Regions from separate parts of the Ornithinimicrobium avium genome, predicted to be linked through region 1. Evidence: predicted binding sites of a transcription regulator. Region 1 holds the regulator's gene; each other region holds the start of a gene.

Region 1 (7,028 bases):
GGTCTGGTCCGCACGGCCCGCGAACAGGTCCGGGACGCGCAGGACGAGGGCGTCGGCGCCGAGCCGATGCTCGTCGTGGGTCGGCGCGGGGCCGGCGGGTTCCGGGAGATGACCCTGGGGTCCACCGCCCGTCGGCTGGCTCACGAGACGGACGGCCCGGTCACGGTGATCGTCCCCAGCGGCTGGGACCCGGGAACGCTCGAGCCGGCCGCACCCGTGGTCGTCGAGGCGGTCTCCGACAGGGCACTGGCCGCGGCGACAGCCAGGGCGGTCCGCCTGGGTCGTCCGCTCGTGGCGGTCGCCACCTGGTCGGTCCCGGCCGACGAGGCGATGATCGGCAGGACCATCCCGCAGGTCTGGTCCGAGCACGCCGACCGGGCCGAGAGCGGTCTGGAGGAGGCGCTGCGACCGTGGCGCGCGGCATACCCCGGTCTGGAGATGGTGGCGTTGGCCACCGACCGTCACCCGGTGGCGGCGCTGCTCGACCAGGCCTCCGGCGCCGAGGTGCTCATGGTCCCTCGTGGGGCCACCGCGGCCGCGGTCGTGGAGCACGCTGAGTGCCCGGTCTTGGTCCTGTGAGGGCGGAAGGAAGGGCCGTCGGGAGCATCCCGGCGGCCCTTCCGCACGTCGGCACCGTGCCTGCGGGGTCGGGCGTGGGGGCGCCGTGGCGGCCGGGCGTGGATGATGGGGGGATGGAAACCGACCATCTCCCGCCCCGCACCGCGGTGGACGAGCATCGGTATGCCGTGCTGCGCGACCTGCTCGCCGACGGCGGGGTCGTGGTGCTCAGCGGCGCGGGCATGTCGACCGCCTCGGGGATCCCGGACTACCGCGGACCCGACGGCCTGCGTCGGGTCCAGCCGATGCAGCACGCAGAGTTCGCCGGCTCCGCGCAGGGTCGGCAGCGCTACTGGGCGCGCGCCTACACCGGGTGGGAGCGCTTCGACGCGGCCCGGCCCAACGCCGCCCACGTCTCGGTCGCCGACCTGCAGGCCGCCGGGCTCGTCACGGGCATCATCACCCAGAACGTCGACGGGCTGCACCAGCGCGCCGGCGCCACCGGTGTCGTCGAGCTGCACGGCAACCTCGGCCGGGTGGTCTGCCTCGACTGCGGGGAGACCTACGACCGCGAGCAGGTGCACGCGTGGCTGGCAGTGGCCAACCCCGACTTCGACCCGGGGACCGTCGCCGAGGTGCGACCCGACGGCGACGTGGTCCTGCCCGAGGACCTCGTCCGCACCTTCCGCGCGCCCCGGTGCCTGGTCTGCGGGCACGACCGGCTCAAGCCGGACGTCGTCTTCTTCGGCGGGTCGGTGCCGCGGGAGGTCGTCGAGGAGGCGTTCGAGGTGACCGGCCGGGCGGACATGCTCCTGGTGCTCGGCTCATCCCTGCAGGTGATGAGTGGTTACCGGTTCGTGCGCAGGGCCGCGCGTGACGGCATACCCGTGGGCGTGGTGACGCGCGGCCGGACGCGCGGCGACGCCGAGGCGACCGTGCAGCTGGACGCTCTGCTCGACGACGTCCTGCCCCGCCTGGTCGAGGACCTCGTCGATACCGGCGGTGCTGAGGGTGCGGCAACGCGCTGAGCGTGGTGCGATGAGGGGAGCAGCGCGCCCCCCGGCGCGCCCGGAAGGCTGGAGGAGCGACGTGGACGTGACGCAGGAAGAGATCGACGGCCTCTACGACCTCGAGGTGCGCAGCGTCGACGGCGACCGGCTGGGACCGGTGCGCCAGGTCTACCTGGACGATCGGACTGGTCGGCCGGCCTGGATCGCGGTGCACACCGGGTGGTTCGGCCACCGTGAGCACCCCGTGCCGCTCTCCGGCGCCGAGCGCACCGAGGAAGGTCTGCGCGTGTCGGTCTCCGGCGAGGAGGTGCGCGAGGCGCCCACCGTCGAGCCTGACGAGCACCTCGGGCCCGAGCTGGTCGCCGAGCTGCGGCGCTACTACGCGCTGGAGGAGGGCGAGGAGAGCGCGGACGCTCCGCTCGGCGGGGACGGCCCCGGGGTATGGCGCGAGGAGGGCTCGGACGTCGTCGGCGACGGGACGCTGACCCCCGAGCAGGCTGTGACCGGCGCCCCGCTCAACATCCTGCGCGGCGACCCCGACGAACTCGCGGAGCGGCCCGTGCTGCGGCGCCACGAGCGTCCCTGACCCGCGGCGCCGGGACGGAATTGGCACCTGGCCCTCAGGTGTGGTCTGCTCATCCTTGGCCGTCTCGCGAGCGGCGGCCGAGGAACCAGGAGGATGACGTGATCTCGCAGGAGCAGCTCAACGCCCTGTACGACGCCGAGGTGGTGGACCAGGGCGGCGAGAAGGTCGGCACGATGGGCCAGGTCTACCTGGACAACAAGACTGGCGAACCTGCCTGGGTCACGGTGCGGACCGGGTGGTTCGGCGGCCGACGGGTCTTCGTCCCGCTGAGCACCGCCGAGATCGTCCACACCCAGATCCGGGTGCCCTACAGCACCGCGATGATCAAGGGCGCCCCCGACATCCCGTGCGACGGGCACCTGTCCGAGGACGACGAGCAGGACCTGTTCGAGTACTACGTCGTCGACGACGGTCCGGCGCCCTCCGCCTGAGCCGGTCCGCACAGCGGACGCCGCACACCCGGGCAGCACAACGCCGCCCCGGTCGAGTGGGGCGGCGCTGCGGGGTCGCCCGACGCACGTGGCAGCCGGCGTCGGACGAGGCTCGTCGGTCCGGTCAGACGCGTCGCAGGACGGCGGTGACCTTGCCCAGCACGACGGCGTGGTCGCCGTCGATCGGCTCGTAGGCCGGGTTGTGCGGCATGAGCCAGACCTTCTCCTTGCTCTTCTTGTAGGTCTTGACCGTCGCCTCGTTGTCGAGCATCGCGGCGACGATGTCGCCGTTGACCGCAGTGGGCTGTCGGCGCACCACGACCCAGTCGCCGTCGCAGATCGCCGCGTCGACCATCGAGTCGCCCACGACCTTGAGCAGGAAGAGCTCGCCCTCGCCGACGATCTGGCGGGGCAGCGGGAAGACGTCCTCGATGGCCTCCTCGGCCAGGATCGGCCCGCCGGCGGCGATCCGCCCGACGACGGGGACGTAGGACGCCTCGGGACGGGCGTCGCCGATGCCCGTCTCGTCGTAGGCGTCCGCAGCCGGCTCATTGCGCTGCGAGCCCGCGGTGGCGCGCCGGTAGCCCACGCCGTCGCCGGACCCGGGCACGACGACCTCGATCGCCCGGGGGCGGTGGGGGTCGCGGCGCAGGAAGCCCTTGCGCTCGAGCATCTTGAGCTGGTGGGCGACCGAGCTGGGTGAGGTCAGGCCCACCGCCTCGCCGATCTCGCGCAGGCTGGGCGGGTAGCCCCTGGCGTCGACCGAGTCGCGGATGACCGCCAGCACGCGCTGCTGACGGTTGGTGAGCTTGGCGCCCCCGTCGCGGTCGGGCATCTCGTGGATCGTTGCCATGTCCTTCTTCCCCGTCTCCTCCGGCTGCCAGGTCCTGACCGTCAGGCCAGGTCAGAGGGTTTGTCAGTGGTCGCTGATTGAGTTCCTGACATGCACACAGCGTACGGCGCACGGAGGGATCGAGCAAACATCTGTTCGATCGGCGTGTCGACAAAGCCGGACACTCGTGCTAGACATAGGACAGACGTGCTATCGCACACGCGTCTGATGACCACGAGGAGGACCACCATGAGCACAGCAGTCGTCGACCTGTTCCCCGTCGCCGGTGCCGAGCCGTTCGGCGTCCCGGCCTCCCGGCGTCGGGGTGGCCACCTGCGCGTCGTCGCTCCGCACGAGCGGGTCGCCGGGACGACGGATCCTCTGCGCATCACCCGGCGCGGACGGCTGACCCTGACCAGCACCGTCGTGCTCGTCCTGGTCCTGGCCGTGGCCTCCCTCGTCAGCGCGCTGGGACCAGCCGGTGCCAGCAGTGCCGTGACCGTGGAGCCGGGGATGACCCTCTCGCAGCTCGCCGCGGAGCAGCTGCCCGAGGTTCCGCTGAGCCAGGCCGTCACCGACATCCAGCGCGCCAACCGGCTGAGCACGACCGACATCGCAGCGGGCCAGACCCTCGTGATCCCCGGCCGCTGACGCGGCAGGCGGCCGCTCTCTGATGCGGCTGCCGCCGGCTCGCAGAGCCGCGGTCCGGTCCGCTCAGCCCGGTTCGCTGCCCTGCTCCTCGCCGGCGGAAATGGCCTGCCACACCACCGGCAGCTGCTCGGTGGAGATGAAGTAGCCGGTCAGGTGCGGGTCGAACATGAGCCCGGCGATCTCGGCCGAGAGGTAGACGTCGGCGGAGCTCACGACTTCCTGCGGCTCCAGCGAGATCGCCCGCATGTCCTCGTCCGCGCGGATCATGCCGTTCTGCACCGCGAAGTGCCGGGCCCGCTCGGCGTTGGTGAAGGTCAGCAGCATCAGCTGGTCGTCGATCTCGGCAGCCGCCGGCGACTCGAGCCCTTCCTCGCCGACCGCGATGAACCACCAGCTGGGCAGGCCCATCGTGGCCCGCCACAGCGCGGTCATCCCCTCGTGGTCCTCGGGCCCCTCGACGCGTGCGGCGAGCAGGTCGGTCTCGGTCTCGGCCGGGGGGAGCAGGCCGGAGGGTAGAGACTCCTCGGGCGCCACGCCGGGGTCGTCCTGAGGTGCCCCGTCGCGGCGTGCGTCGTCCTGGAAGGGCATCGAGGTGGGCTCGGTCATGATTCCATGGCACCACACCCGCAGCGCCAGACCCAATCCCGGCGCGCGCCTGTGGATGTGCCGACGTGGTTGTCGGAGGAGGCGGTTACGGTCGGGGCATGACGCGCAGCGAGGACCCGGCAGGAGCCACCATGGTCGAGGGAGCGGGTGTCGGCACCCCCGACGAGACGCTGGTGGCCACGGCCCACGACGCGTTGCGCCGCCTGGTCGGCAGCCCCGGTGCGCAGTTCCGGGACGGGCAGCTCGACGCCGTGCTCGCCCTGGTGCAGGAGCGCTCGCGGGTGCTCGTCGTGCAGCGCACCGGGTGGGGCAAGTCCGCGGTCTACTTCGTGGCGACCGCGTTGCGGCGGGCCCAGCACGCCGGACCCACGATCATCGTCTCCCCCCTGCTGGCCCTGATGCGCGACCAGATCGCCGCGGCCGCCCGGGCCGGCGTCCGGGCGGTGACGATGAACTCGGCCAACGCCACCGAGTGGGACACCGTGCGGGCGGCCCTGGCGGCCGACGAGGTCGACGTCCTCCTGGTCAGTCCGGAGCGGCTCAACAACCCGCGCTTCCGCGAGGAGCAGCTGCCCGACCTCGCGGCCCGCTGCGGGCTTCTGGTCGTCGACGAGGCGCACTGCATCAGCGACTGGGGTCACGACTTCCGTCCGGACTACCGGCGTATCCGGACCCTCCTCGACGCGCTCCCGGAGGGCACGCCGGTCCTGGCGACGACGGCCACCGCCAACGAGCGGGTCGTCGAGGACGTCGTCGAGCAGCTCGGCGTCGGGGGTGCGGTCGTGCGCACCGTCCGTGGTCCGTTGGCGCGGGCCTCACTGCGCCTGGGCGTGCTGCCCCGGCTCACCCCGGAGCAACGGCTGGGCTGGATCGTCGCCCACCTGACCGATCTGCCGGGCAGCGGCATCGTCTACTGCCTGACGGTGGCCGCCGCCGAGGACGTCGCCGAGGCGCTACGGACCGCGGGGCACGAGGTAGCGGCCTACACGGGGCGCACCGACCCCGAGGAGCGCGAACGTCTGGAGACCGCGCTCAGGGAGAACCAGGTCAAGGCGCTCGTGGCGACCAGCGCCCTCGGCATGGGCTTCGACAAGCCCGACCTCGGCTTCGTCGTGCATCTGGGCGCGCCGAGCTCGCCGGTGGCCTACTACCAGCAGGTCGGTCGTGCCGGTCGCGCCACCGATCGCGCCGACGTGCTGCTCCTGCCCGGCTCGGAGGACCGGGACATCTGGTCCTACTTCGCGACGGTGTCGATGCCCCGCCAGGACCAGGCGGACGCCGTCCTGACCGCCCTGGCCGAGGCGCGACGTCCGCTGTCCACGCCCGCGCTGGAGACGATGGTCGACGTGCGCCGCACCAGGCTCGAGCTGCTGCTCAAGGTGCTCGACGTCGAGGGCGCGGTCGACAAGGTCCAGGGCGGGTGGGTCGGCACCGGCCAGCCCTGGGTCTACGACCGTGAGCGTTACCAGCGGGTGGCCGACGCACGCGTGCGCGAGGCCGAGCTGATGGTCGCCTACCAGCAGACCTCGAAGTGCCGGATGGCCTTCCTCCAGGAGACCCTCGACGACCCCACGGCCAGCCCGTGCGGGAGGTGCGACAACTGCGCCGGGGTCTGGTACCCGACCGAGATCCCGGACGAGGCGGTCGGGGCGGCACGGACCCAGCTCGGCGGTGTCGGCGTGCGGGTCGACCCCCGGGCGCAGTGGCCGACCGGCATGCCGAGGCTGGGCGTCGACGTCAAGGGCCGGATCGCCGCGGAGGAACAGGCCGAGCCCGGCCGTGCCCTGGCCCGGCTCTCCGACCTGGGTTGGGGACAGCGGTTGCGCACGGCCCTGGCCGAGGGCACCCGTGTCGTCGACCCGGAGGACCCGGACGCGGCGGAGCAGCCCGGACGGCCGGTGCCGCCGGAGGTCGTGCGGGCCGTGGTGCAGGTGCTGGCCGGCTGGGACTGGGCGGCCCGCCCGGTCGGCGTGGTGGCGATGCCCTCGCGCCGCCGTCCGGCCGTCGTCAGTTCCCTCGCCGAGCAGATCAGCCAGATCGGCCGGCTGCCGATGCTCGGCAGGCTGGACTACGCCGATGGCGGCCCGGTGGGAGAGCCGGGCGGCAACAGCGCGTTCCGGCTGGCCAACGTGTGGGACCGCATCACCGTCGGTCCCGAGCTGCGCGAAGCTCTGGCCTCGGCGCGCGGCCCGGTCCTGCTGGTCGACGACGTCGTGGACTCGCGCTGGACCCTGACGATCGCCTCCCGCGCGCTGCGCCTCGCCGGGGCCGGGGCCGTGCTCCCACTGGTGCTGGCTGTCGACGGCTGACCGGCGCCCGGGAGGGCCTGGCGGAAAACCCGTGGCGCTCCAGCC
Region 2 (7,028 bases), 410 kb from region 1:
CCAGGTGCCTGCGCCGGCCACCGTCGCGACCTGGGCCGCGACGACGAGCACCAGCAGGCCGCCCACGGCGGGCAGGTAGCCGCGCCCGATGCTCGCGGGCAGCGCGACGGGCAGGGCGAGGAGCCCGGACAGGACGGCCAACGTCGTGAGCCGCACGAGGACGCGCCCGTCGGCCGCGTCGGGGAGCCCGAGGCCGGTGGCGGTCCCGATCATCCAGGCCGCTGCGGCCACGCCGAGGCCCACGACCACGGCCCACACCGCGAGGAGCACCAGCTTGGCCCGTGCGACCGAGGTGCGCGGCGTCGCCGAGGCGTACAGGGAGACGACGGTGCGGTCGGCATACTCCCGTCCGAAGCACCAACCGACCACGATGCCGGAGCCGATCACCCCGGCGGTGGCATAGATCTGGATCAGGCCGCCGAGATAACCGGTCCAGCCGATGCCCGGCAGCAGCAGGACGGCCTTGGCGCTCATCGGGTCGGCGCCCCCGCCCTCGGCGGCGATCAGGAAGGCGCGCGCCATCAGGGCCGGGGCCAGGAGCAGGCCCACGGTCGCGACGGCGACCACCCGCGAGCGGCGGAACTTGAGCACCTCGACGGCGTATGCCGCGCTCATCGCGACGTGTCCCGGCGGCGGGACGCATCGGCGGCGTGCACCATCGCGAAGAACGCTCGCTCCAGGTCGACGCCGTGCGGGTCCAGCTCGCCCACGATGGTGCCGGCACGGATGACGCTCACGCGACCCGCGACCCGTGCCACCTCGTCCAGGTGGTGGCTGGAGACCAGCACGGCCACCCCGGAGGCGGCGCGCGCCTGCAGCAGCTCGCGCAGCAGCAGGACCCCGGCCGGGTCGAGGGCGCTGGTGGGTTCGTCCAGGACGAGCAGCCGCGGCTCGTGCACGAGCGCGCTGCCCAGCCCGACACGCTGCCGGTTGCCCTGCGAGAGCGTCGATCCACGGTGCTCCGCCCACGGACCGAGCTCGAGGTCGGTCAGTATGCGGTCGGCGCGCGCCCGGGCGAGGGAGGCGGCCACCCCGTGCAGCCGCGACGCCGCCCAGAGGTTCTCCCTGACGGTCAGCTCGGGGTAGACGAACGGGCTGTCCACCAGGTGTCCCACCCGGCTCCACCCCGCGCTGTCGAGGTGGGCGACCTCGACACCGTCGATGCGGACGGCACCACCCTGGGGACGGATCATTCCCAGGACGGCGCGCATGAGGGTCGACTTGCCAGCTCCGTTGAAGCCGACCAGCGCGTGCACCTCGCCCGGAGCGAGGCTCAGGTCCACGTCGTGCAGCACGACGGTGTCGTCGTAGCGGTGGGCCAGGCCGCTGACCTGCAGCGCGCTCATCGCCCCGCCGTCCCGTCGAGCACGCCGAGCGCCGCGCCGAGCCGGCTCGACATCGGCTCGACGGTGTCGCCGAGGCACCATTCGAGCAGGGCCGCGGTGAGTGCGGCCAGCGCAGCGGCCGAGGCGACGCGGGCCTCGAACGGGCTGGCACCGCCGGCGACGAGGACCTCCACGATCGCCTCCTGGGTGGTCTCCGTGGCTGCGTACGTCCCGGCGCGCAGCACCGGGTGCTCCGCCGCGATCCGGACCCGCAGCCGCACCTCCTCCTGGGCCGGCAGGTCCACGTGCGTGAGCGCGGCGCGGAGTCCTGCGCAGACGCGCGCCAGGGGCGGGAGCCGGCTCGGGGCCGCGGCGACGGCGGCGGCGATGGCCGGGTCGAAGCCGTCCTCGAGCACGACCGCGTCCTTCGTCGGGAAGTGCCGGAAGAACGTCATGTGGCTGACGCCGGCCTCCCGCGCGATCTGCTCGACGGTCGTCGCGTCATACCCCTGCTCGGAGAACAGCCTGAGCGCTGCCGCCTGCAGGCGCGACCGGGTGCGTGCCGTCCTCGTGGTCGTCGTGCCAGACATGCTCACGATGTTAGTGACTAACGCTCAAGAGAGGAACCCTGTTGGAGGTGCGACATCCGCGTGCGACGTGCTGACCCGGGCGGCGTCTCGCCACGCCGCCTACGCTGGGGGTCCGCACCGTACGCCCGACGACGAACCCGAGGGGGAGAGCTGAGCGCCGACCAGGACCCCGGCCACGAGGCCGGCGCCGTGAGCGAGCCCCGTCCCCTCCTCGTCCTGGCCAGACCCGCCACGGACGACGACGGGCGGGCCGCGCTGGAGCGGGTGCGCCAGCTGCTGGAAGGGGTTGCACCCCACGGGGTGGAGGTGCGCACCCCGGGGTCGGACCAGGCGTATGCCGACGCGGTCGCCTCCGTCGCCGAGCCGAGCCCGCGTGACGTCGTCGTCCTCGGCGGCGACGGGTCGGTCCACCGGCTGCTGCAGGAGCTGCACGACCAGCAGGTGACCGGCAGCACCGTGGGCCTGGTCCCCGCCGGCACCGGCAACGACCTGGCCCGCTCCGTCCACCTCCCGCTGGAGGCGCAGGACTCCGCGCCGGTCGCGGTGCACGGACGTCCCGCACCACGGGGCCTGCTGGTGGACGACACCGGCGGGGTCGTGGTCAACGCCGTCCATGCCGGCGTCGCGGCGGAGGCCACGGTCCACGCCGGCGAGGTCAAGGGGATCTTCGGCAAGGCCGCGTATGCGGTCGGCGCGCTGCGCGCCGGTCTCACCTCCCGCGGCTGGCACCTGCGGCTCGTCGTCGACGGACGGACCGTGGTCGACGGCTCCCGGCCGGTGCTGATGGTGACCCTCGCCCTTGGCTCCTCTGTCGGGGGCGGGGCCCGCGTCGCGCCGGACGCCCGTCCCGACGACGGCCTCGTCGACGTCGTCGTCGCCCGAGGGACCTCCCCGGTGGCCCGTCTCGGGTTTGCCCGGGACCTGCGCAGGGGGCGGCACACCGCCCGCTCCGACGTCACCGTGACCCGGGGCAGGGAGGTGCTCGTCGAGGCGGTCGGGCCCAAGGACGCCTTCCACCTCAGCGCCGACGGTGAGGTCTCCCCGGCGCGGATCAGTCGTCGCAGCTGGCGGGTGGAGCCGGGGGCGTGGCGGCTGCGGGTGCCGGACCGGGCGGCCACGCCGCCGCGCAGCGATGAGCGAGGGTGACCCACGGCCCGGACTGGCTCGTATGACCTGGACGTGCCCCTCCATGGCGGGACCCTCCCGGTGTCTGCGCGTCGGGTGTGAGGGGGTTGCGGGCCGAGAGGGGGCCCGCCCCGGCTAGCCGCTCCGTGAGGGTCTGTCGGTGCCTCGTCGTACAGTTGTTCGCATGAAGGGATGGAGCGGTGAGGTTCTTCGGGTCGGCGCGGGGGCGCTGGCCGCGGGGGAGCCGCTGCCCGGGCCCACGGGGGCCACGAGGGGGGAGGCTGCGCGCAGGCTGCTCGGCGACCTCGGCCGTCTGGCGGTCCGTGCTGAGGCTGTGCTCGGTGACGAGGGCGCGGTGACCGTCCAGGACCTCGAGGTGGACGAGCTGCTCGACCACGTCGCACGAGCCGCGGCGCGCCTGGACCGCTCCCGCCTGATCCTGGCGTGCGAGGCCGCCCAGCGCGGCCTGCACCTGGGGTGCGGGTCCACCCTGGCGGACTGGTTGGGCGCACGGTGCCCGGACCTGAGCTCGCGCGACCGGATCGACCTCGCCAAGCTTGCCGGCGCGTCCACGGAGCAGACGCTGGCCCCCGTCGTCGACGGCGTGCTGTCCGGCGGGATGAGCATCGAGCGCGCCGCCCGGGTCCTGCGCACCCTCCAGCGGCTGCGGCCCGGCATCGACGACGACGCGCTCTTCGCCCAGGCCGTCCACGCCCTCGTCGGCCTGGCCGGCCAGCCCGGCGTCGACGACGGCGACCTGGCGCGGGCGGTCAACGAGCTGCTGCGCCGGTGCCTGCCGGAGAAGTCGCACGACAAGGACAACAAGGCACGGCGGGCCCTGGGCGACGTGCACGAGTCCTCGCTGGCCGACGGGAGCGTGCGGCGCATCATCTGGACGATCGGCGACGACGCCGACTACGAGGCCGTCAAGGCCGTCCTCGACTCGCCGCTGGCCGCCCCGGCCACGCAGGAGGAGCAGGACGCGACGGGGGAGAAGGACACCCGGACCGCGGGGCAGCGCCGCTACCACGCGCTGATGACCGTGCTGAGGCGCGGCGTCGCAGGATCGCGGGGTCAGCCGACGACCGCCAAGGCGGTGGTCGCGGTCACGATCGACTTCGAGACCCTCCAGCAGCGGCTCGCCGAGAAGGCCGGCCAGCCGGGGTGCGGTTCCACCCTGGACGGGAGGCGGCTGGTGTCGGCGGAGTCCATCCGCCGGCTGGCGTGCGACGCGGACATCATCCCCATGGTCCTGGGGACCAGGGGCGAGGTCCTCGACCAGGGCCGCAGGCGGCGCCTCGTCACCCCTGGTCAGCGGGCCTACCTGGCCCGCCGCGACGGCGGATGCTCCATCCCCGGCTGCACCGTGCCCGCGACGTGGTGCGACAGCCACCACGTGATCTGGTGGTCGCGCGACGGGGACTCCCACGTCCTCAACTACGCCCTGCTGTGCCCGCGGCACCACGCCTGGGTCCACGACAACGACCTCACCGCGACCGTCACCGCCACCGGCGTGACCTGGCACCTGAGATGACCCTGCTCCGTCCCGGCCCCGCACGGGCCGGGGCGCAGCCATGTGCCGATGGGCCCGCCGCGCGTCAGCACGACGCCGCACCCGCCCGCGCGGTGGAGGACCGGGGCGGTCGAGGGCGTAGGGTCGTCCCCGAGAAGGCGCGAGGACAGCTCGTGCCGCCACACCCCATACCCGACGTCGACGAGGAGACCCATGAGCCACCCGCACCCCGAGCTGGGCGCACCGCCCGCACTGCCCCGCAACGGACTGAGAGTGGTGGCGCTGGGCGGCCTGGGGGAGGTCGGGCGCAACATGGCCGTGCTCGAGCACCGCGGCAAGCTGCTCATCATCGACTGCGGCGTGCTCTTCCCCGAGGAGCACCAGCCCGGCGTGGACGTGATCCTGCCCGACTTCTCCTACCTGCAGGGACGGTGGCAGGACGTCGTGGGCGTGGTGCTGACCCACGGGCACGAGGACCACATCGGCGGGGTGCCCTACCTGCTCAGGGAGCGTGGCGACATCCCGGTGGTGGGCTCGCGCCTGACCCTGGCCTTCGTGAGCGCCAAGCTCAAGGAGCACCGGATCAAGCCCAAGACCACGCAGGTCGCCGAGGGGGACCGCATCAACCAGGGCCCCTTCGACTGCGAGTTCGTCGCGGTCAACCACTCCATCCCCGACGGCCTCGCGGTGATGGTGCGCACGCCGGCCGGGTCGGTGCTGCACACCGGTGACTTCAAGATGGACCAGTTCCCGCTGGACGACCGGATCACCGACCTGCGCGCCTTCGCCCGGCTGGGCGAGGAGGGCGTGGACCTGTTCATGACCGACTCGACCAACGCCGAGGTGCCCGGCTTCACCACCGCGGAGAAGGAGCTGTCCACGGCGATCGACACCGTCTTCCGCACCGCGCCGGGGCGCATCGTGGTGTCCAGCTTCGCCAGCCACGTCCACCGCATCCAGCAGGTCATGGACGCCGCCGCGGCGCACCAGCGCAAGGTCGCCTTCGTCGGCCGCTCCATGGTGCGCAACATGAAGATCGCCCAGGACCTGGGCTATCTCAACGTGCCGCGCGGCCTGGTCGTCGACGTCAAGGCGCTGGACAACCTGCCGCCCACCAAGGTGACGCTGGTGTCGACCGGCTCCCAGGGCGAGCCGATGGCCGCGCTGTCGCGGATGGCCAACCGGGACCACCAGATCCGCATCGGCGAGGGCGACACGGTGCTGCTGGCCAGCTCGCTGATCCCCGGCAACGAGAACGCGGTCTCCCGCATCATCAACGGCCTGACCCGCTTCGGCGCCAAGGTCGTGCACCAGGGCAACGCCAAGGTGCACGTCTCCGGGCACGCCAGCGCCGGCGAGCTCGTCTACTGCTACAACATCGTCCAGCCGCGCAACGTCATGCCCATCCACGGCGAGTGGCGCCACCTTCGTGCCAACGGGGACCTGGCGATCGCCACCGGGATGGACCCCGAGCGGGTCGTGGTCGTCGACGACGGCATGGTCGTCGACCTGGTCGACGGCCGGGTCAAGGTCACCGGCAAGGTCCGGGCCGGCTACGTCTACGTCTCGGCCGGCAGCGTCGGCGACGTGACCGAGGAGGAGCTGCGCGACCGGATGACCCTGAGCCAGCAGGGCACGGTCACCGTCGTCGCCCTCGTCGACTCGGACACCGGACGGCTGACCGAGCCGCCGGACTTCCTGGCCCGCGGCCTGGGCACCGACGAGAAGATGTTCGACGCGGCGGTGCCGGCCATCGAGAAGGCCCTCGCCGACGCGGCGTCGCAGGGGATCGGTGACCACCAGGAGCTGGAGAAGCGCATCGCCCGGGCCGTCTCGCAGTGGGCAAACCGCAAGCACCGGCGCAACCCGCTCGTGATCCCGGTCGTCATCGACGCCTGATCTCCCTGGAGCGCGTGCCGGGGCGGCCGCGCACTGCCCGCGGGGCAGCGCGCGGCCCGGGGGGCAGCGCGCGGCCCGTGGGCCAGCGCGAGGGCGTAGGCTGCATGGGTATAGAGGCCGTCCGGGTCTCTCCATCAAAGGCCACGCCATGACAGACAAGTCGCCGCGCAAGTCGCTCTCCAAAAAGTCCGGCAAGACCATCAAGGAGAAGCGGGCCGAGAAGCGGTCCAAGGAAGACGAGCAGTCCGGCATCGAGAAGGCTGTCCACCCGAAGAAGAGCTGACGTGGCGCTGCTCACCGTCGGCGTGATCGCCCGCTCCCGCAAGGAGAACGAGCGCCGGGTCGCGATCCACCCCGAGCACCTGCACGGCATCGACGACGACCTGCGCTCGCAGATCTTCATCGAGGAGGGCTACGGACTGCCGTTCGGGATGTCCGACGAGACGCTCGCCGGTCTCGTCGGCGGCGTCCGGACCCGCGCCGAGCTGATCGCGCAGTGCGACGTCATCCTGCTGCCCAAGGTGCAGGCCGAGGACCTCGCCGAGCTGCGGGAAGGGCAGGTGGTCTGGGGCTGGC
Region 3 (7,028 bases), 900 kb from region 1:
CGACCCTGCCCAGGTGGTGGGGACGGGCGACCGTGTAGGTGAGGAAGACGAGCAGCGAGGTCACCAGCGCGCCGAGGGCGAACTTCCAGGCGACCTCCTGCACCCCGGAGTCGATCGCGGCGCGCAGCTCCTGCTGGCTGGGCTCCAGGCTCGCGGTGCTGAGCCGGCCGCTGCGCAGCAGGTCGGTGACCTCCTCGCGCACCGAGACCTGCGCGTCCAGGCCGGGCGCCGGCAGCGGGCCGTCGAAGCTCATGATGACGTCGCCGACGACCATCGGAAGGTTGACGGTGGAGCTGAGCGACGGGGAGACGGAGACGTCGGCGGCGAAGTACTGCGTCTGGGTGTGCACGGGCCACAGCTGGGTGGCCGAGACGCCGCCCATGAAGGCGACGACGGTGAGCAGGGCCAGCACGGCGCCGCGTCGCAGCCCGGCGATCATGCCGGGCGGCGGCGCGAACGAGCGTCGGCCGTCACGGGTAGCCATCGGTCGCCAGGGTAGTCGGCGAGGCTGGGATCGCCACCCCGGCGCCCGCCCCTGCCGCTACCCTCCGAGCATGGATGCGGACGTCGTCGTCGTCGGAGCCGGGCTCGCCGGGCTGGTCGCCACCGCGGAGCTCGTCGCCGCCGGGCGCCGCGTGGTCCTGGTCGACCAGGAGCCGGCGAGACATCTCGGCGGCCAGGCCTGGTGGAGCTTCGGCGGGCTGTTCCTCGTCGACACGCCCGAGCAGCGGCGGATGGGGATCCGGGACAGCGAGGACCTCGCCTGGCAGGACTGGCGTGGGACGGCCGGCTTCGACCGCCTCGACGGCCCCGGCGCCGAGGACCGCTGGGGCAGGCGGTGGGCCCGCGCCTACGTCTCCTGGGCGGCGGGGGAGAAGCGGGCCTGGCTGCGGGAGAAGGGGGTCGGGCTCTTCCCCGTCGTGGGGTGGGCCGAGCGCGGCGACGGCAGCGCGACCGGGCACGGCAACTCGGTGCCGCGCTTCCACATCACCTGGGGCACCGGCCCTGGCGTGGTCGAGCCCTTCGAGCGGGAGGTGCGGGCCGGGGTCGAGGCCGGTCTGGTGCAGCTGCGCGGCCGGCACCGGGTCACCGGGCTGGTCCTGACCGACGGCGCGGTCACCGGCGTGCGCGGACAGGTGCTCGCCGAGGACGACGCCGGGCGTGGCGCCCCGACCTCGCGGGAGCCGGTCGGCGACTTCGAGCTCGCCGCGCAGGCGGTCGTGGTCACCAGCGGTGGCATCGGTGCCGACGAGGAGCTGGTGCGGCGGTGGTGGCCGGAGCGTCTGGGCACGCCGCCCCGGGAGATGGTGACGGGGGTGCCGGCCTACGTCGACGGGTCGATGCTGGGCCCCGTCGAGAAGGCCGGGGCCCGGCTGGTCAACCGGGACCGGATGTGGCACTACGTGGAGGGTCTGCCCAACCACACGCCGGTCTGGCCGGGGCACGGCATACGCATCCTTCCCGGACCCAGCTCGCTGTGGCTGGACGCGACCGGGCGGCGCCTGCCCTTTCCGTTCCTCCCCGGGTTCGACACCCTCGGGACCCTCGCTCACCTGCGGCGCAGCGCGCCCGAGCACGACCACTCGTGGTTCGTGGCGACCACGACGATCCTGGGCAAGGAGTACGCCCTGTCCGGCTCCGAGCAGAACCCCGACCTCACCGGCCGGTCCGTGCGGCAGGTGCTCGGCCGGGTGACGACCGACGTGCCCGCGGCGGTCCAGGCGTTCGTCGACCACGGTGCGGACGTCGTGCGCGCCGCGACCGTCGAGGAGCTGGTCGCGGGCATGAACGCGTTGGTCGGCCAGGATCTCGTGCACGCCGGCCCGGTGCGCGAGCTGGTCGAGGCGCACGACCGCGAGCTGGCCAACGACTACGGCAAGGACGTGCAGACCGCGCTGGTGCGCGCCGCCCGGCGCTCGCGGGGCGACCGGCTGGTGCGCACGGCGCCGCCGCACCGCTTCCTCGACCCCAGGCACGGCCCGCTCGTGGCGGTGCGGCTGCGCGTGCTCACCCGCAAGACCCTCGGCGGCGTGCAGACCGACCTGGACGCCCGCGCGCTCGGGACCTCCGGCGAGCCGCTGCCCGGGCTGTATGCCGCCGGCGAGGTCGCCGGGTTCGGCGGCGGCGGGGTGCACGGCTACCGCTCGCTGGAGGGGACCTTCCTGGGCGGATGCCTCTTCAGCGGACGCCGAGCGGGGATGGCCGCGGCTGCTGCCGTGCGCTGACCCCTGCCGACCGGCGACACGGTCGGCACGCCCGGGTGGGCGGGCCGCGTCAGGGAGTGCACGTCATACCCGTGTGGTTGGGTGAACCCTGTGGACCTGCAGACCGTGCGACGCAAGGCAGGCACCGCCGCGCTGGTCAGCTTCCGGCTGCTGCCGGGCCCGTTGAAGCGCGCCGCGGTGCGGATCGGTGCGCCGACCTACACCGCAGGCGCCGTCTGCGTGCTCGAGCACGACGGCGAGGTGCTCGTGCTGTGGCAGCCGCACCGGCTGGGCTGGAGCCTGCCCGGCGGGCTGCTCGGTCGGGGCGAGGCCCCCGCCGAGGCGGTGCGCCGCGAGGTCGCCGAGGAGATCGGCATCGACATCGACCCGGGTGACCCGGTCGTCGTCCGCGTGGACCACGTGGAGCAGGGCATCGACGTCGTCTTCCACGTGCGGCTGGACGCGCGGCCGCAGCTCTCGCTCGCGACCGAGGCGCGCAAGGCGAGATGGTTCGCGCCCGGTGAGCTCACGGAGCACCAGGCCGACCGCGACACCCGCGGCATACTCGAGACGCTGCGCACGGCGAGGGACGCGCCCAGGCCGGGTCGGCTCATCGGGCCGGCCGCGCAGGACTGAGCAACCCGCCCGGACGCAGGTCCGGTGGCCCGCTGGTGCCCCTCCGGCCCCTCCGGCCGGCCACCTCTTGCCCGTGCGGGCGTCCCCGTCGGCTGAGGGCTAGCTCTGGCGCACGCCCAGCAGGATCTTGCCCACGTGACCCGACGCCTCCATCTCGGCGTGCGCGGCGGCCGCGTCGTCGAGCGGGTGGCGCGACTGGATCACGGTCCGCACCCGCCCTTCCTCGATCCACGGCCAGACCCGCTCTCGCACCTGCGTGACGATCTCGGCCTTGGCCTCCAGGGAGCGGGAGCGCAGCGAGGTGGCGATGACCCGGCCGCGCTTGCGCAGCAGGGTGCCGAGGTCGAGCTCGGCCTTGGTGCCGCCGAGCAGACCGATGACGACGAGCCGGCCGTCGGGGGCGAGGGCATCGAGGTTGCGGGCGAGGTACTTCGCGCCGACCACGTCGAGGATCACGTCTGCCCCGCGTCCGTCCGTGGCCGCCGTGATCTCCTCGACGAAGTCCTGACTCGTGTAGTCGATCAGCACCTCGGCGCCGAGCTCGCGGCACGCGTCGAGCTTCTGCTGCGACCCGGCGGTCACCGCGACCCTGGCCCGGAGCGCGCGCGCCACCTGGATCGCCATGGTGCCGATGCCGCTGGAGCCGCCGTGGAGCAGGACCGTCTCGCCCCCGCGCAGCCCCGCCTCCATCACCAGGTTGTTCCACACCGTGCACGCGACCTCGGGCAGCGCGGCGGCGTCGGCCAGCCGGACCCCGGCAGGGACGCGCAGGAGCTGGCCGACGGGGACGGCGACCTGCTCTGCATACCCTCCCCCGGAAAGCAGTGCACAGACCTCGTCGCCGACAGCCCAGCCCGACCCCTCGGTGCCGGGACCGAGGGCCGCGACCCGGCCGCTGACCTCCAGCCCGGGCAGCTCGGAGGCGCCCTCCGGCGGCGGGTAGTAGCCCTTTCGCTGCTGCACGTCCGCCCGGTTCACGCCCGCCGCGACGACGTCGACGAGCACCTCGCCGGGTCCCGCGGTGGGCGGCTCCACGTCCGCGGGGACGAGGACGTCGGGGCCGCCGGGCTCGTTGATGGTGATGGCTCGCATGGCATCGACGCTACGTCAGGGACGGTCCGGCGGGGTGGTGGCCCTCGCCGACCACACGGATTCCTGACCGGCTGGGGACGCGCTGTGGAAAACTCGGGGGTATGTCGTACGGGTGTTCTAGTATGAGGTATGCCCGGCAGGTAGGGGAAGGGCCGGGCGGAGGAGGACACCGGAAGGGGTGAGGGGCATGGCGGCGCTGCTGTCCGAGGAGCGGGACGTCCCGGGCGAGGACGCCCGAGAGGTGCTGCGGGAGGCACTCGACCTGCTGGGGCTGGACGAGGACCTGGCCGGTCCGTGGCTGGAGGGCGTGGTCGCGCAGGCGGTCCAGGAGGGCGGTGCGCACCCGTCGGTGGATCCTCCGGCCGACGGGCTCGGGGTGGTCGCCGGCATGGTGGCGATGGCGCGGGCGAGGTGCGGGGTGGACGCCACGGTGCTGGTGTCCGTGCAGGACCTGGTGCTGCGCACGGGGGAGGTGCTGCTGCGGGAGCGGGGCGTGGGGGAGCCGACGGACCTGGGCATCACCCGGCGGAGGGCCTGGCGGGCAGAGGTCAAGGCCTCGGTCGCCGGTGAGCTGCAGGTCGCCCTGGGGGTCGGGGTGACCGAGGCGCGGCAGCTGGTCGCGGTGGCCTGCCTGCCGGGATCCCTGCGCGCACCGGTGCTGAGGGCGCTGCGCCGAGGGGAGGTGCACTGGGCGCTGGTACGCAGGTTCCAGTCCAAGACCTCCAGGCTGGAGGTCGCGGACGCGACCGCGGTGGCGCAGGCGTTGTTCGGGACCGATGCGGACCTGGCGGCGGTGGAGCGGCTCGATCCGGACGGTGACCTGACCTCGCGGCCCTGGCACCAGGCGGAGTACTACGCGGCGTTGGACCGTGAGGTCGCCCGCTACCTGCAGCAGGACGAGGAGGCCGCCACCAAGGAGCGGGAGCTGGCGCACCCCGGTCGCGGGACGGGTCTGGAGGTGCACGAGGACGGCACGGCCACGTTCACCGTGACCGGGTCGCTGGCCACGATGGTGGCGTTCAGCGCTCGGATCGAGGGGATGGCCCGTCGGTGCCGCAAGGCCGGTGACGAGCGGACCCTGGCCCAGCTGCGGGCGGACATCGTGGCCTGCCTGCTGATCTTCGGCGTGGTGGACCTGCCGGGTCCCGACGAGGACGACCCGGACGCGATCGTCACCCCGGCCGACGTGGAGGCACTGCGCTCGATCGTCGAGGCCACGCCGGCCGGCCAGGTCGAGCTCGTCGTCCCCTGGGACGCACTGCTCGGACGGGTCGTCTGCCCCCGCTGCGATGGCCGGCCCGTCGGCCCCGTCGGCCCCGTCGGCCCCGTCGGCGGCGGCCCGACCCTCGGCGGCGGCCCGACCGTCGGCGGGTCCACGCGGTCCGGTGAGAGCACAGCCACCCGGGCCGGGGACGCCTTCAGCATGCCTCCGCTTCCGGGTGCCTCACCGCGGCACGACCTGCACACCGACGACCGGCCGCGATCCCCGGACGACCGGCCGCGATCCCCGGACGACTGGCCGCGATCCCCGGACGACTGGCCGCGATCTCCCGACGAGGGGCCTCCATCGGCGACGGACGATGGTCCTCCAGCGCCGGTCGGCGACGAACCTGGGCAGGACGACCAAGAGCACAGACGCCAGGACGACCAACAGCACAGACAGCCGGACGAGCAACGCAACAGGCGGCGGCGCACGGAGGCGCGACCACGAGGTGTGGGTGAGCTGCGCGGGTTTCCGGCCGGGTGGGTGAGCCCTGCCCAGGCGCGGGTGATCGCGCTGCGGCCCGGCTCGACGTTCTACCGACTGCTGACCGACCCGGCCGACGGTCGGTGCATCGAGCGCACCGTCGCCCGCTACGCCCCGGACGCAGACATGCGCCGCCAGATCCGCGCGGCCGACGTCTACGGCCGCGGCCCGGGCTGTCGCCGGCCGGCGTCCGCGTGCGAGCTGGACCACGAGCACGAGCACGCCGACGGCGGGCCGACGACCGAGGTCAACCTCAACGCCAAGTCCAGGCTCGACCACTGGCGCAAGACCAAGAAGCTGGTCCGCACGGTCATGACGCCCCGACGGGACCTGACCTGGACCACGCTGCTGGGACAGGTCGCCCGGACCCGCGCCCACGACTACCGCCAGTACTCCGACGCCTTCGACCGTCTCGCCCCCGAGCCCGGTCGCGCCAGCCGGACGGGCGCGGCCGACCTGGCCGCCCGGCGGGACCTGGCCAACCAGCTGCTCTACGCCGCGATGGTCTCCCGCGCGGACGGGGAACGGACCGGCGCCGAGGACGACATCCCCGGCTCGGAGGACTGGCTGATCCTCGGCGACTGGCGCACCGCCACCCACCGTGACGCCGACGGTGGCCGTCGACCGGGACTGCCACCACGACCGATCACCCCCGAGGAGATCCTCGGCCTGGTCGACGAGAGCACAGAAGGTTCAGGCGGCGGCGGGCAAGACAGTGGCAGCGAGGATCACGGCCGCGACGGTGGCAAGGATGACCGGGACGGTCGAGGGAGGGGATGGACATGCCCCGACGACACGCCACCGCCGTTCTGAGCGGGACCGTGCGCCTGCCGCGGTGCAGTGAACGCGGCGAGGAACTGGCGGAGCAGCTCGGCCGACTGCTCTCTCGGCAGCGCCTCGATGAGTGCCAGCACCATGGTCAGGTCGAGCTCGCCCCCGGCACGGGCAGCCTCGGCCAGCGCCTGCGGATCGGGTATGCCGTGCGGCCCGGCAGGTGCCGTGGTCCTGGCCGTGGTGTCCTGACCGGCACCCCCGGCCTCCGCCCCTTGTCCGCCGCCCGACGACCGCCCGCGCACCTCGTCGGCGGCCTCCCGCAGCGCCACCACCAGGTCGGGGAGCACGTCCTCGGTCACGGGCGTCATCGTCAGGTGCGTGGAGCGGGGGAGCACGGTCCCGTCGGCCTGCGTCATCCCGGGCTGCCCCTGCAGCACGAAACCACGCCTGGCTACCGCGGCGGCCCACGCGTGCGGGTCCACCCGTCGCTCCGGCGGCAGGGCATCGTCCGCACCGACCGCCAGGAGCGGCCCGACCGGGTCGGCGAGCACGCGCAGGCCCTCGACGTCCTCGAC

Evidence for each region. The regulator LexA, encoded in region 1, represses DNA repair genes until DNA is damaged. The targets are predictions, from matches to a motif close to TCGAACANNTGTTCGA.
Region 2: a site for LexA is predicted at 3,209-3,224, ahead of DV701_RS04500 (HNH endonuclease signature motif containing protein). Genes of this name have one in related genera too.
Region 3: a site for LexA is predicted at 4,037-4,052, ahead of DV701_RS10395 (HNH endonuclease signature motif containing protein). Genes of this name have one in related genera too.

Annotation. Positions count from the first base shown of each region.
Region 1 covers NZ_CP031229.1:1,371,178-1,378,205, reverse strand. Annotated here, with positions in the region: gene DV701_RS06250 (universal stress protein) at 1-579, shown strand, start outside; gene DV701_RS06245 (Sir2 family NAD-dependent protein deacetylase) at 693-1,586, shown strand; gene DV701_RS06240 (PRC-barrel domain-containing protein) at 1,654-2,154, shown strand; gene DV701_RS06235 (PRC-barrel domain-containing protein) at 2,253-2,585, shown strand; gene lexA (transcriptional repressor LexA) at 2,710-3,438, opposite strand; gene DV701_RS06225 (LysM peptidoglycan-binding domain-containing protein) at 3,667-4,068, shown strand; gene DV701_RS06220 (hypothetical protein) at 4,132-4,674, opposite strand; gene DV701_RS06215 (RecQ family ATP-dependent DNA helicase) at 4,806-6,983, shown strand.
Region 2 covers NZ_CP031229.1:956,873-963,900, reverse strand. Annotated here, with positions in the region: gene DV701_RS04520 (ABC transporter permease) at 1-615, opposite strand, end outside; gene DV701_RS04515 (ABC transporter ATP-binding protein) at 612-1,346, opposite strand; gene DV701_RS04510 (TetR/AcrR family transcriptional regulator) at 1,343-1,915, opposite strand; gene DV701_RS04505 (diacylglycerol/lipid kinase family protein) at 2,105-3,061, shown strand; gene DV701_RS04500 (HNH endonuclease signature motif containing protein) at 3,225-4,574, shown strand; gene DV701_RS04495 (ribonuclease J) at 4,767-6,452, shown strand; gene DV701_RS19090 (hypothetical protein) at 6,601-6,735, shown strand; gene DV701_RS04490 (N(5)-(carboxyethyl)ornithine synthase) at 6,737-7,028, shown strand, end outside.
Region 3 covers NZ_CP031229.1:2,270,307-2,277,334, reverse strand. Annotated here, with positions in the region: gene DV701_RS10415 (metallophosphoesterase family protein) at 1-484, opposite strand, end outside; gene DV701_RS10410 (FAD-binding dehydrogenase) at 555-2,225, shown strand; gene DV701_RS10405 (NUDIX hydrolase) at 2,316-2,840, shown strand; gene DV701_RS10400 (NAD(P)H-quinone oxidoreductase) at 2,940-3,932, opposite strand; gene DV701_RS10395 (HNH endonuclease signature motif containing protein) at 4,120-6,492, shown strand; gene DV701_RS10390 (pyridoxal phosphate-dependent decarboxylase family protein) at 6,408-7,028, opposite strand, start outside.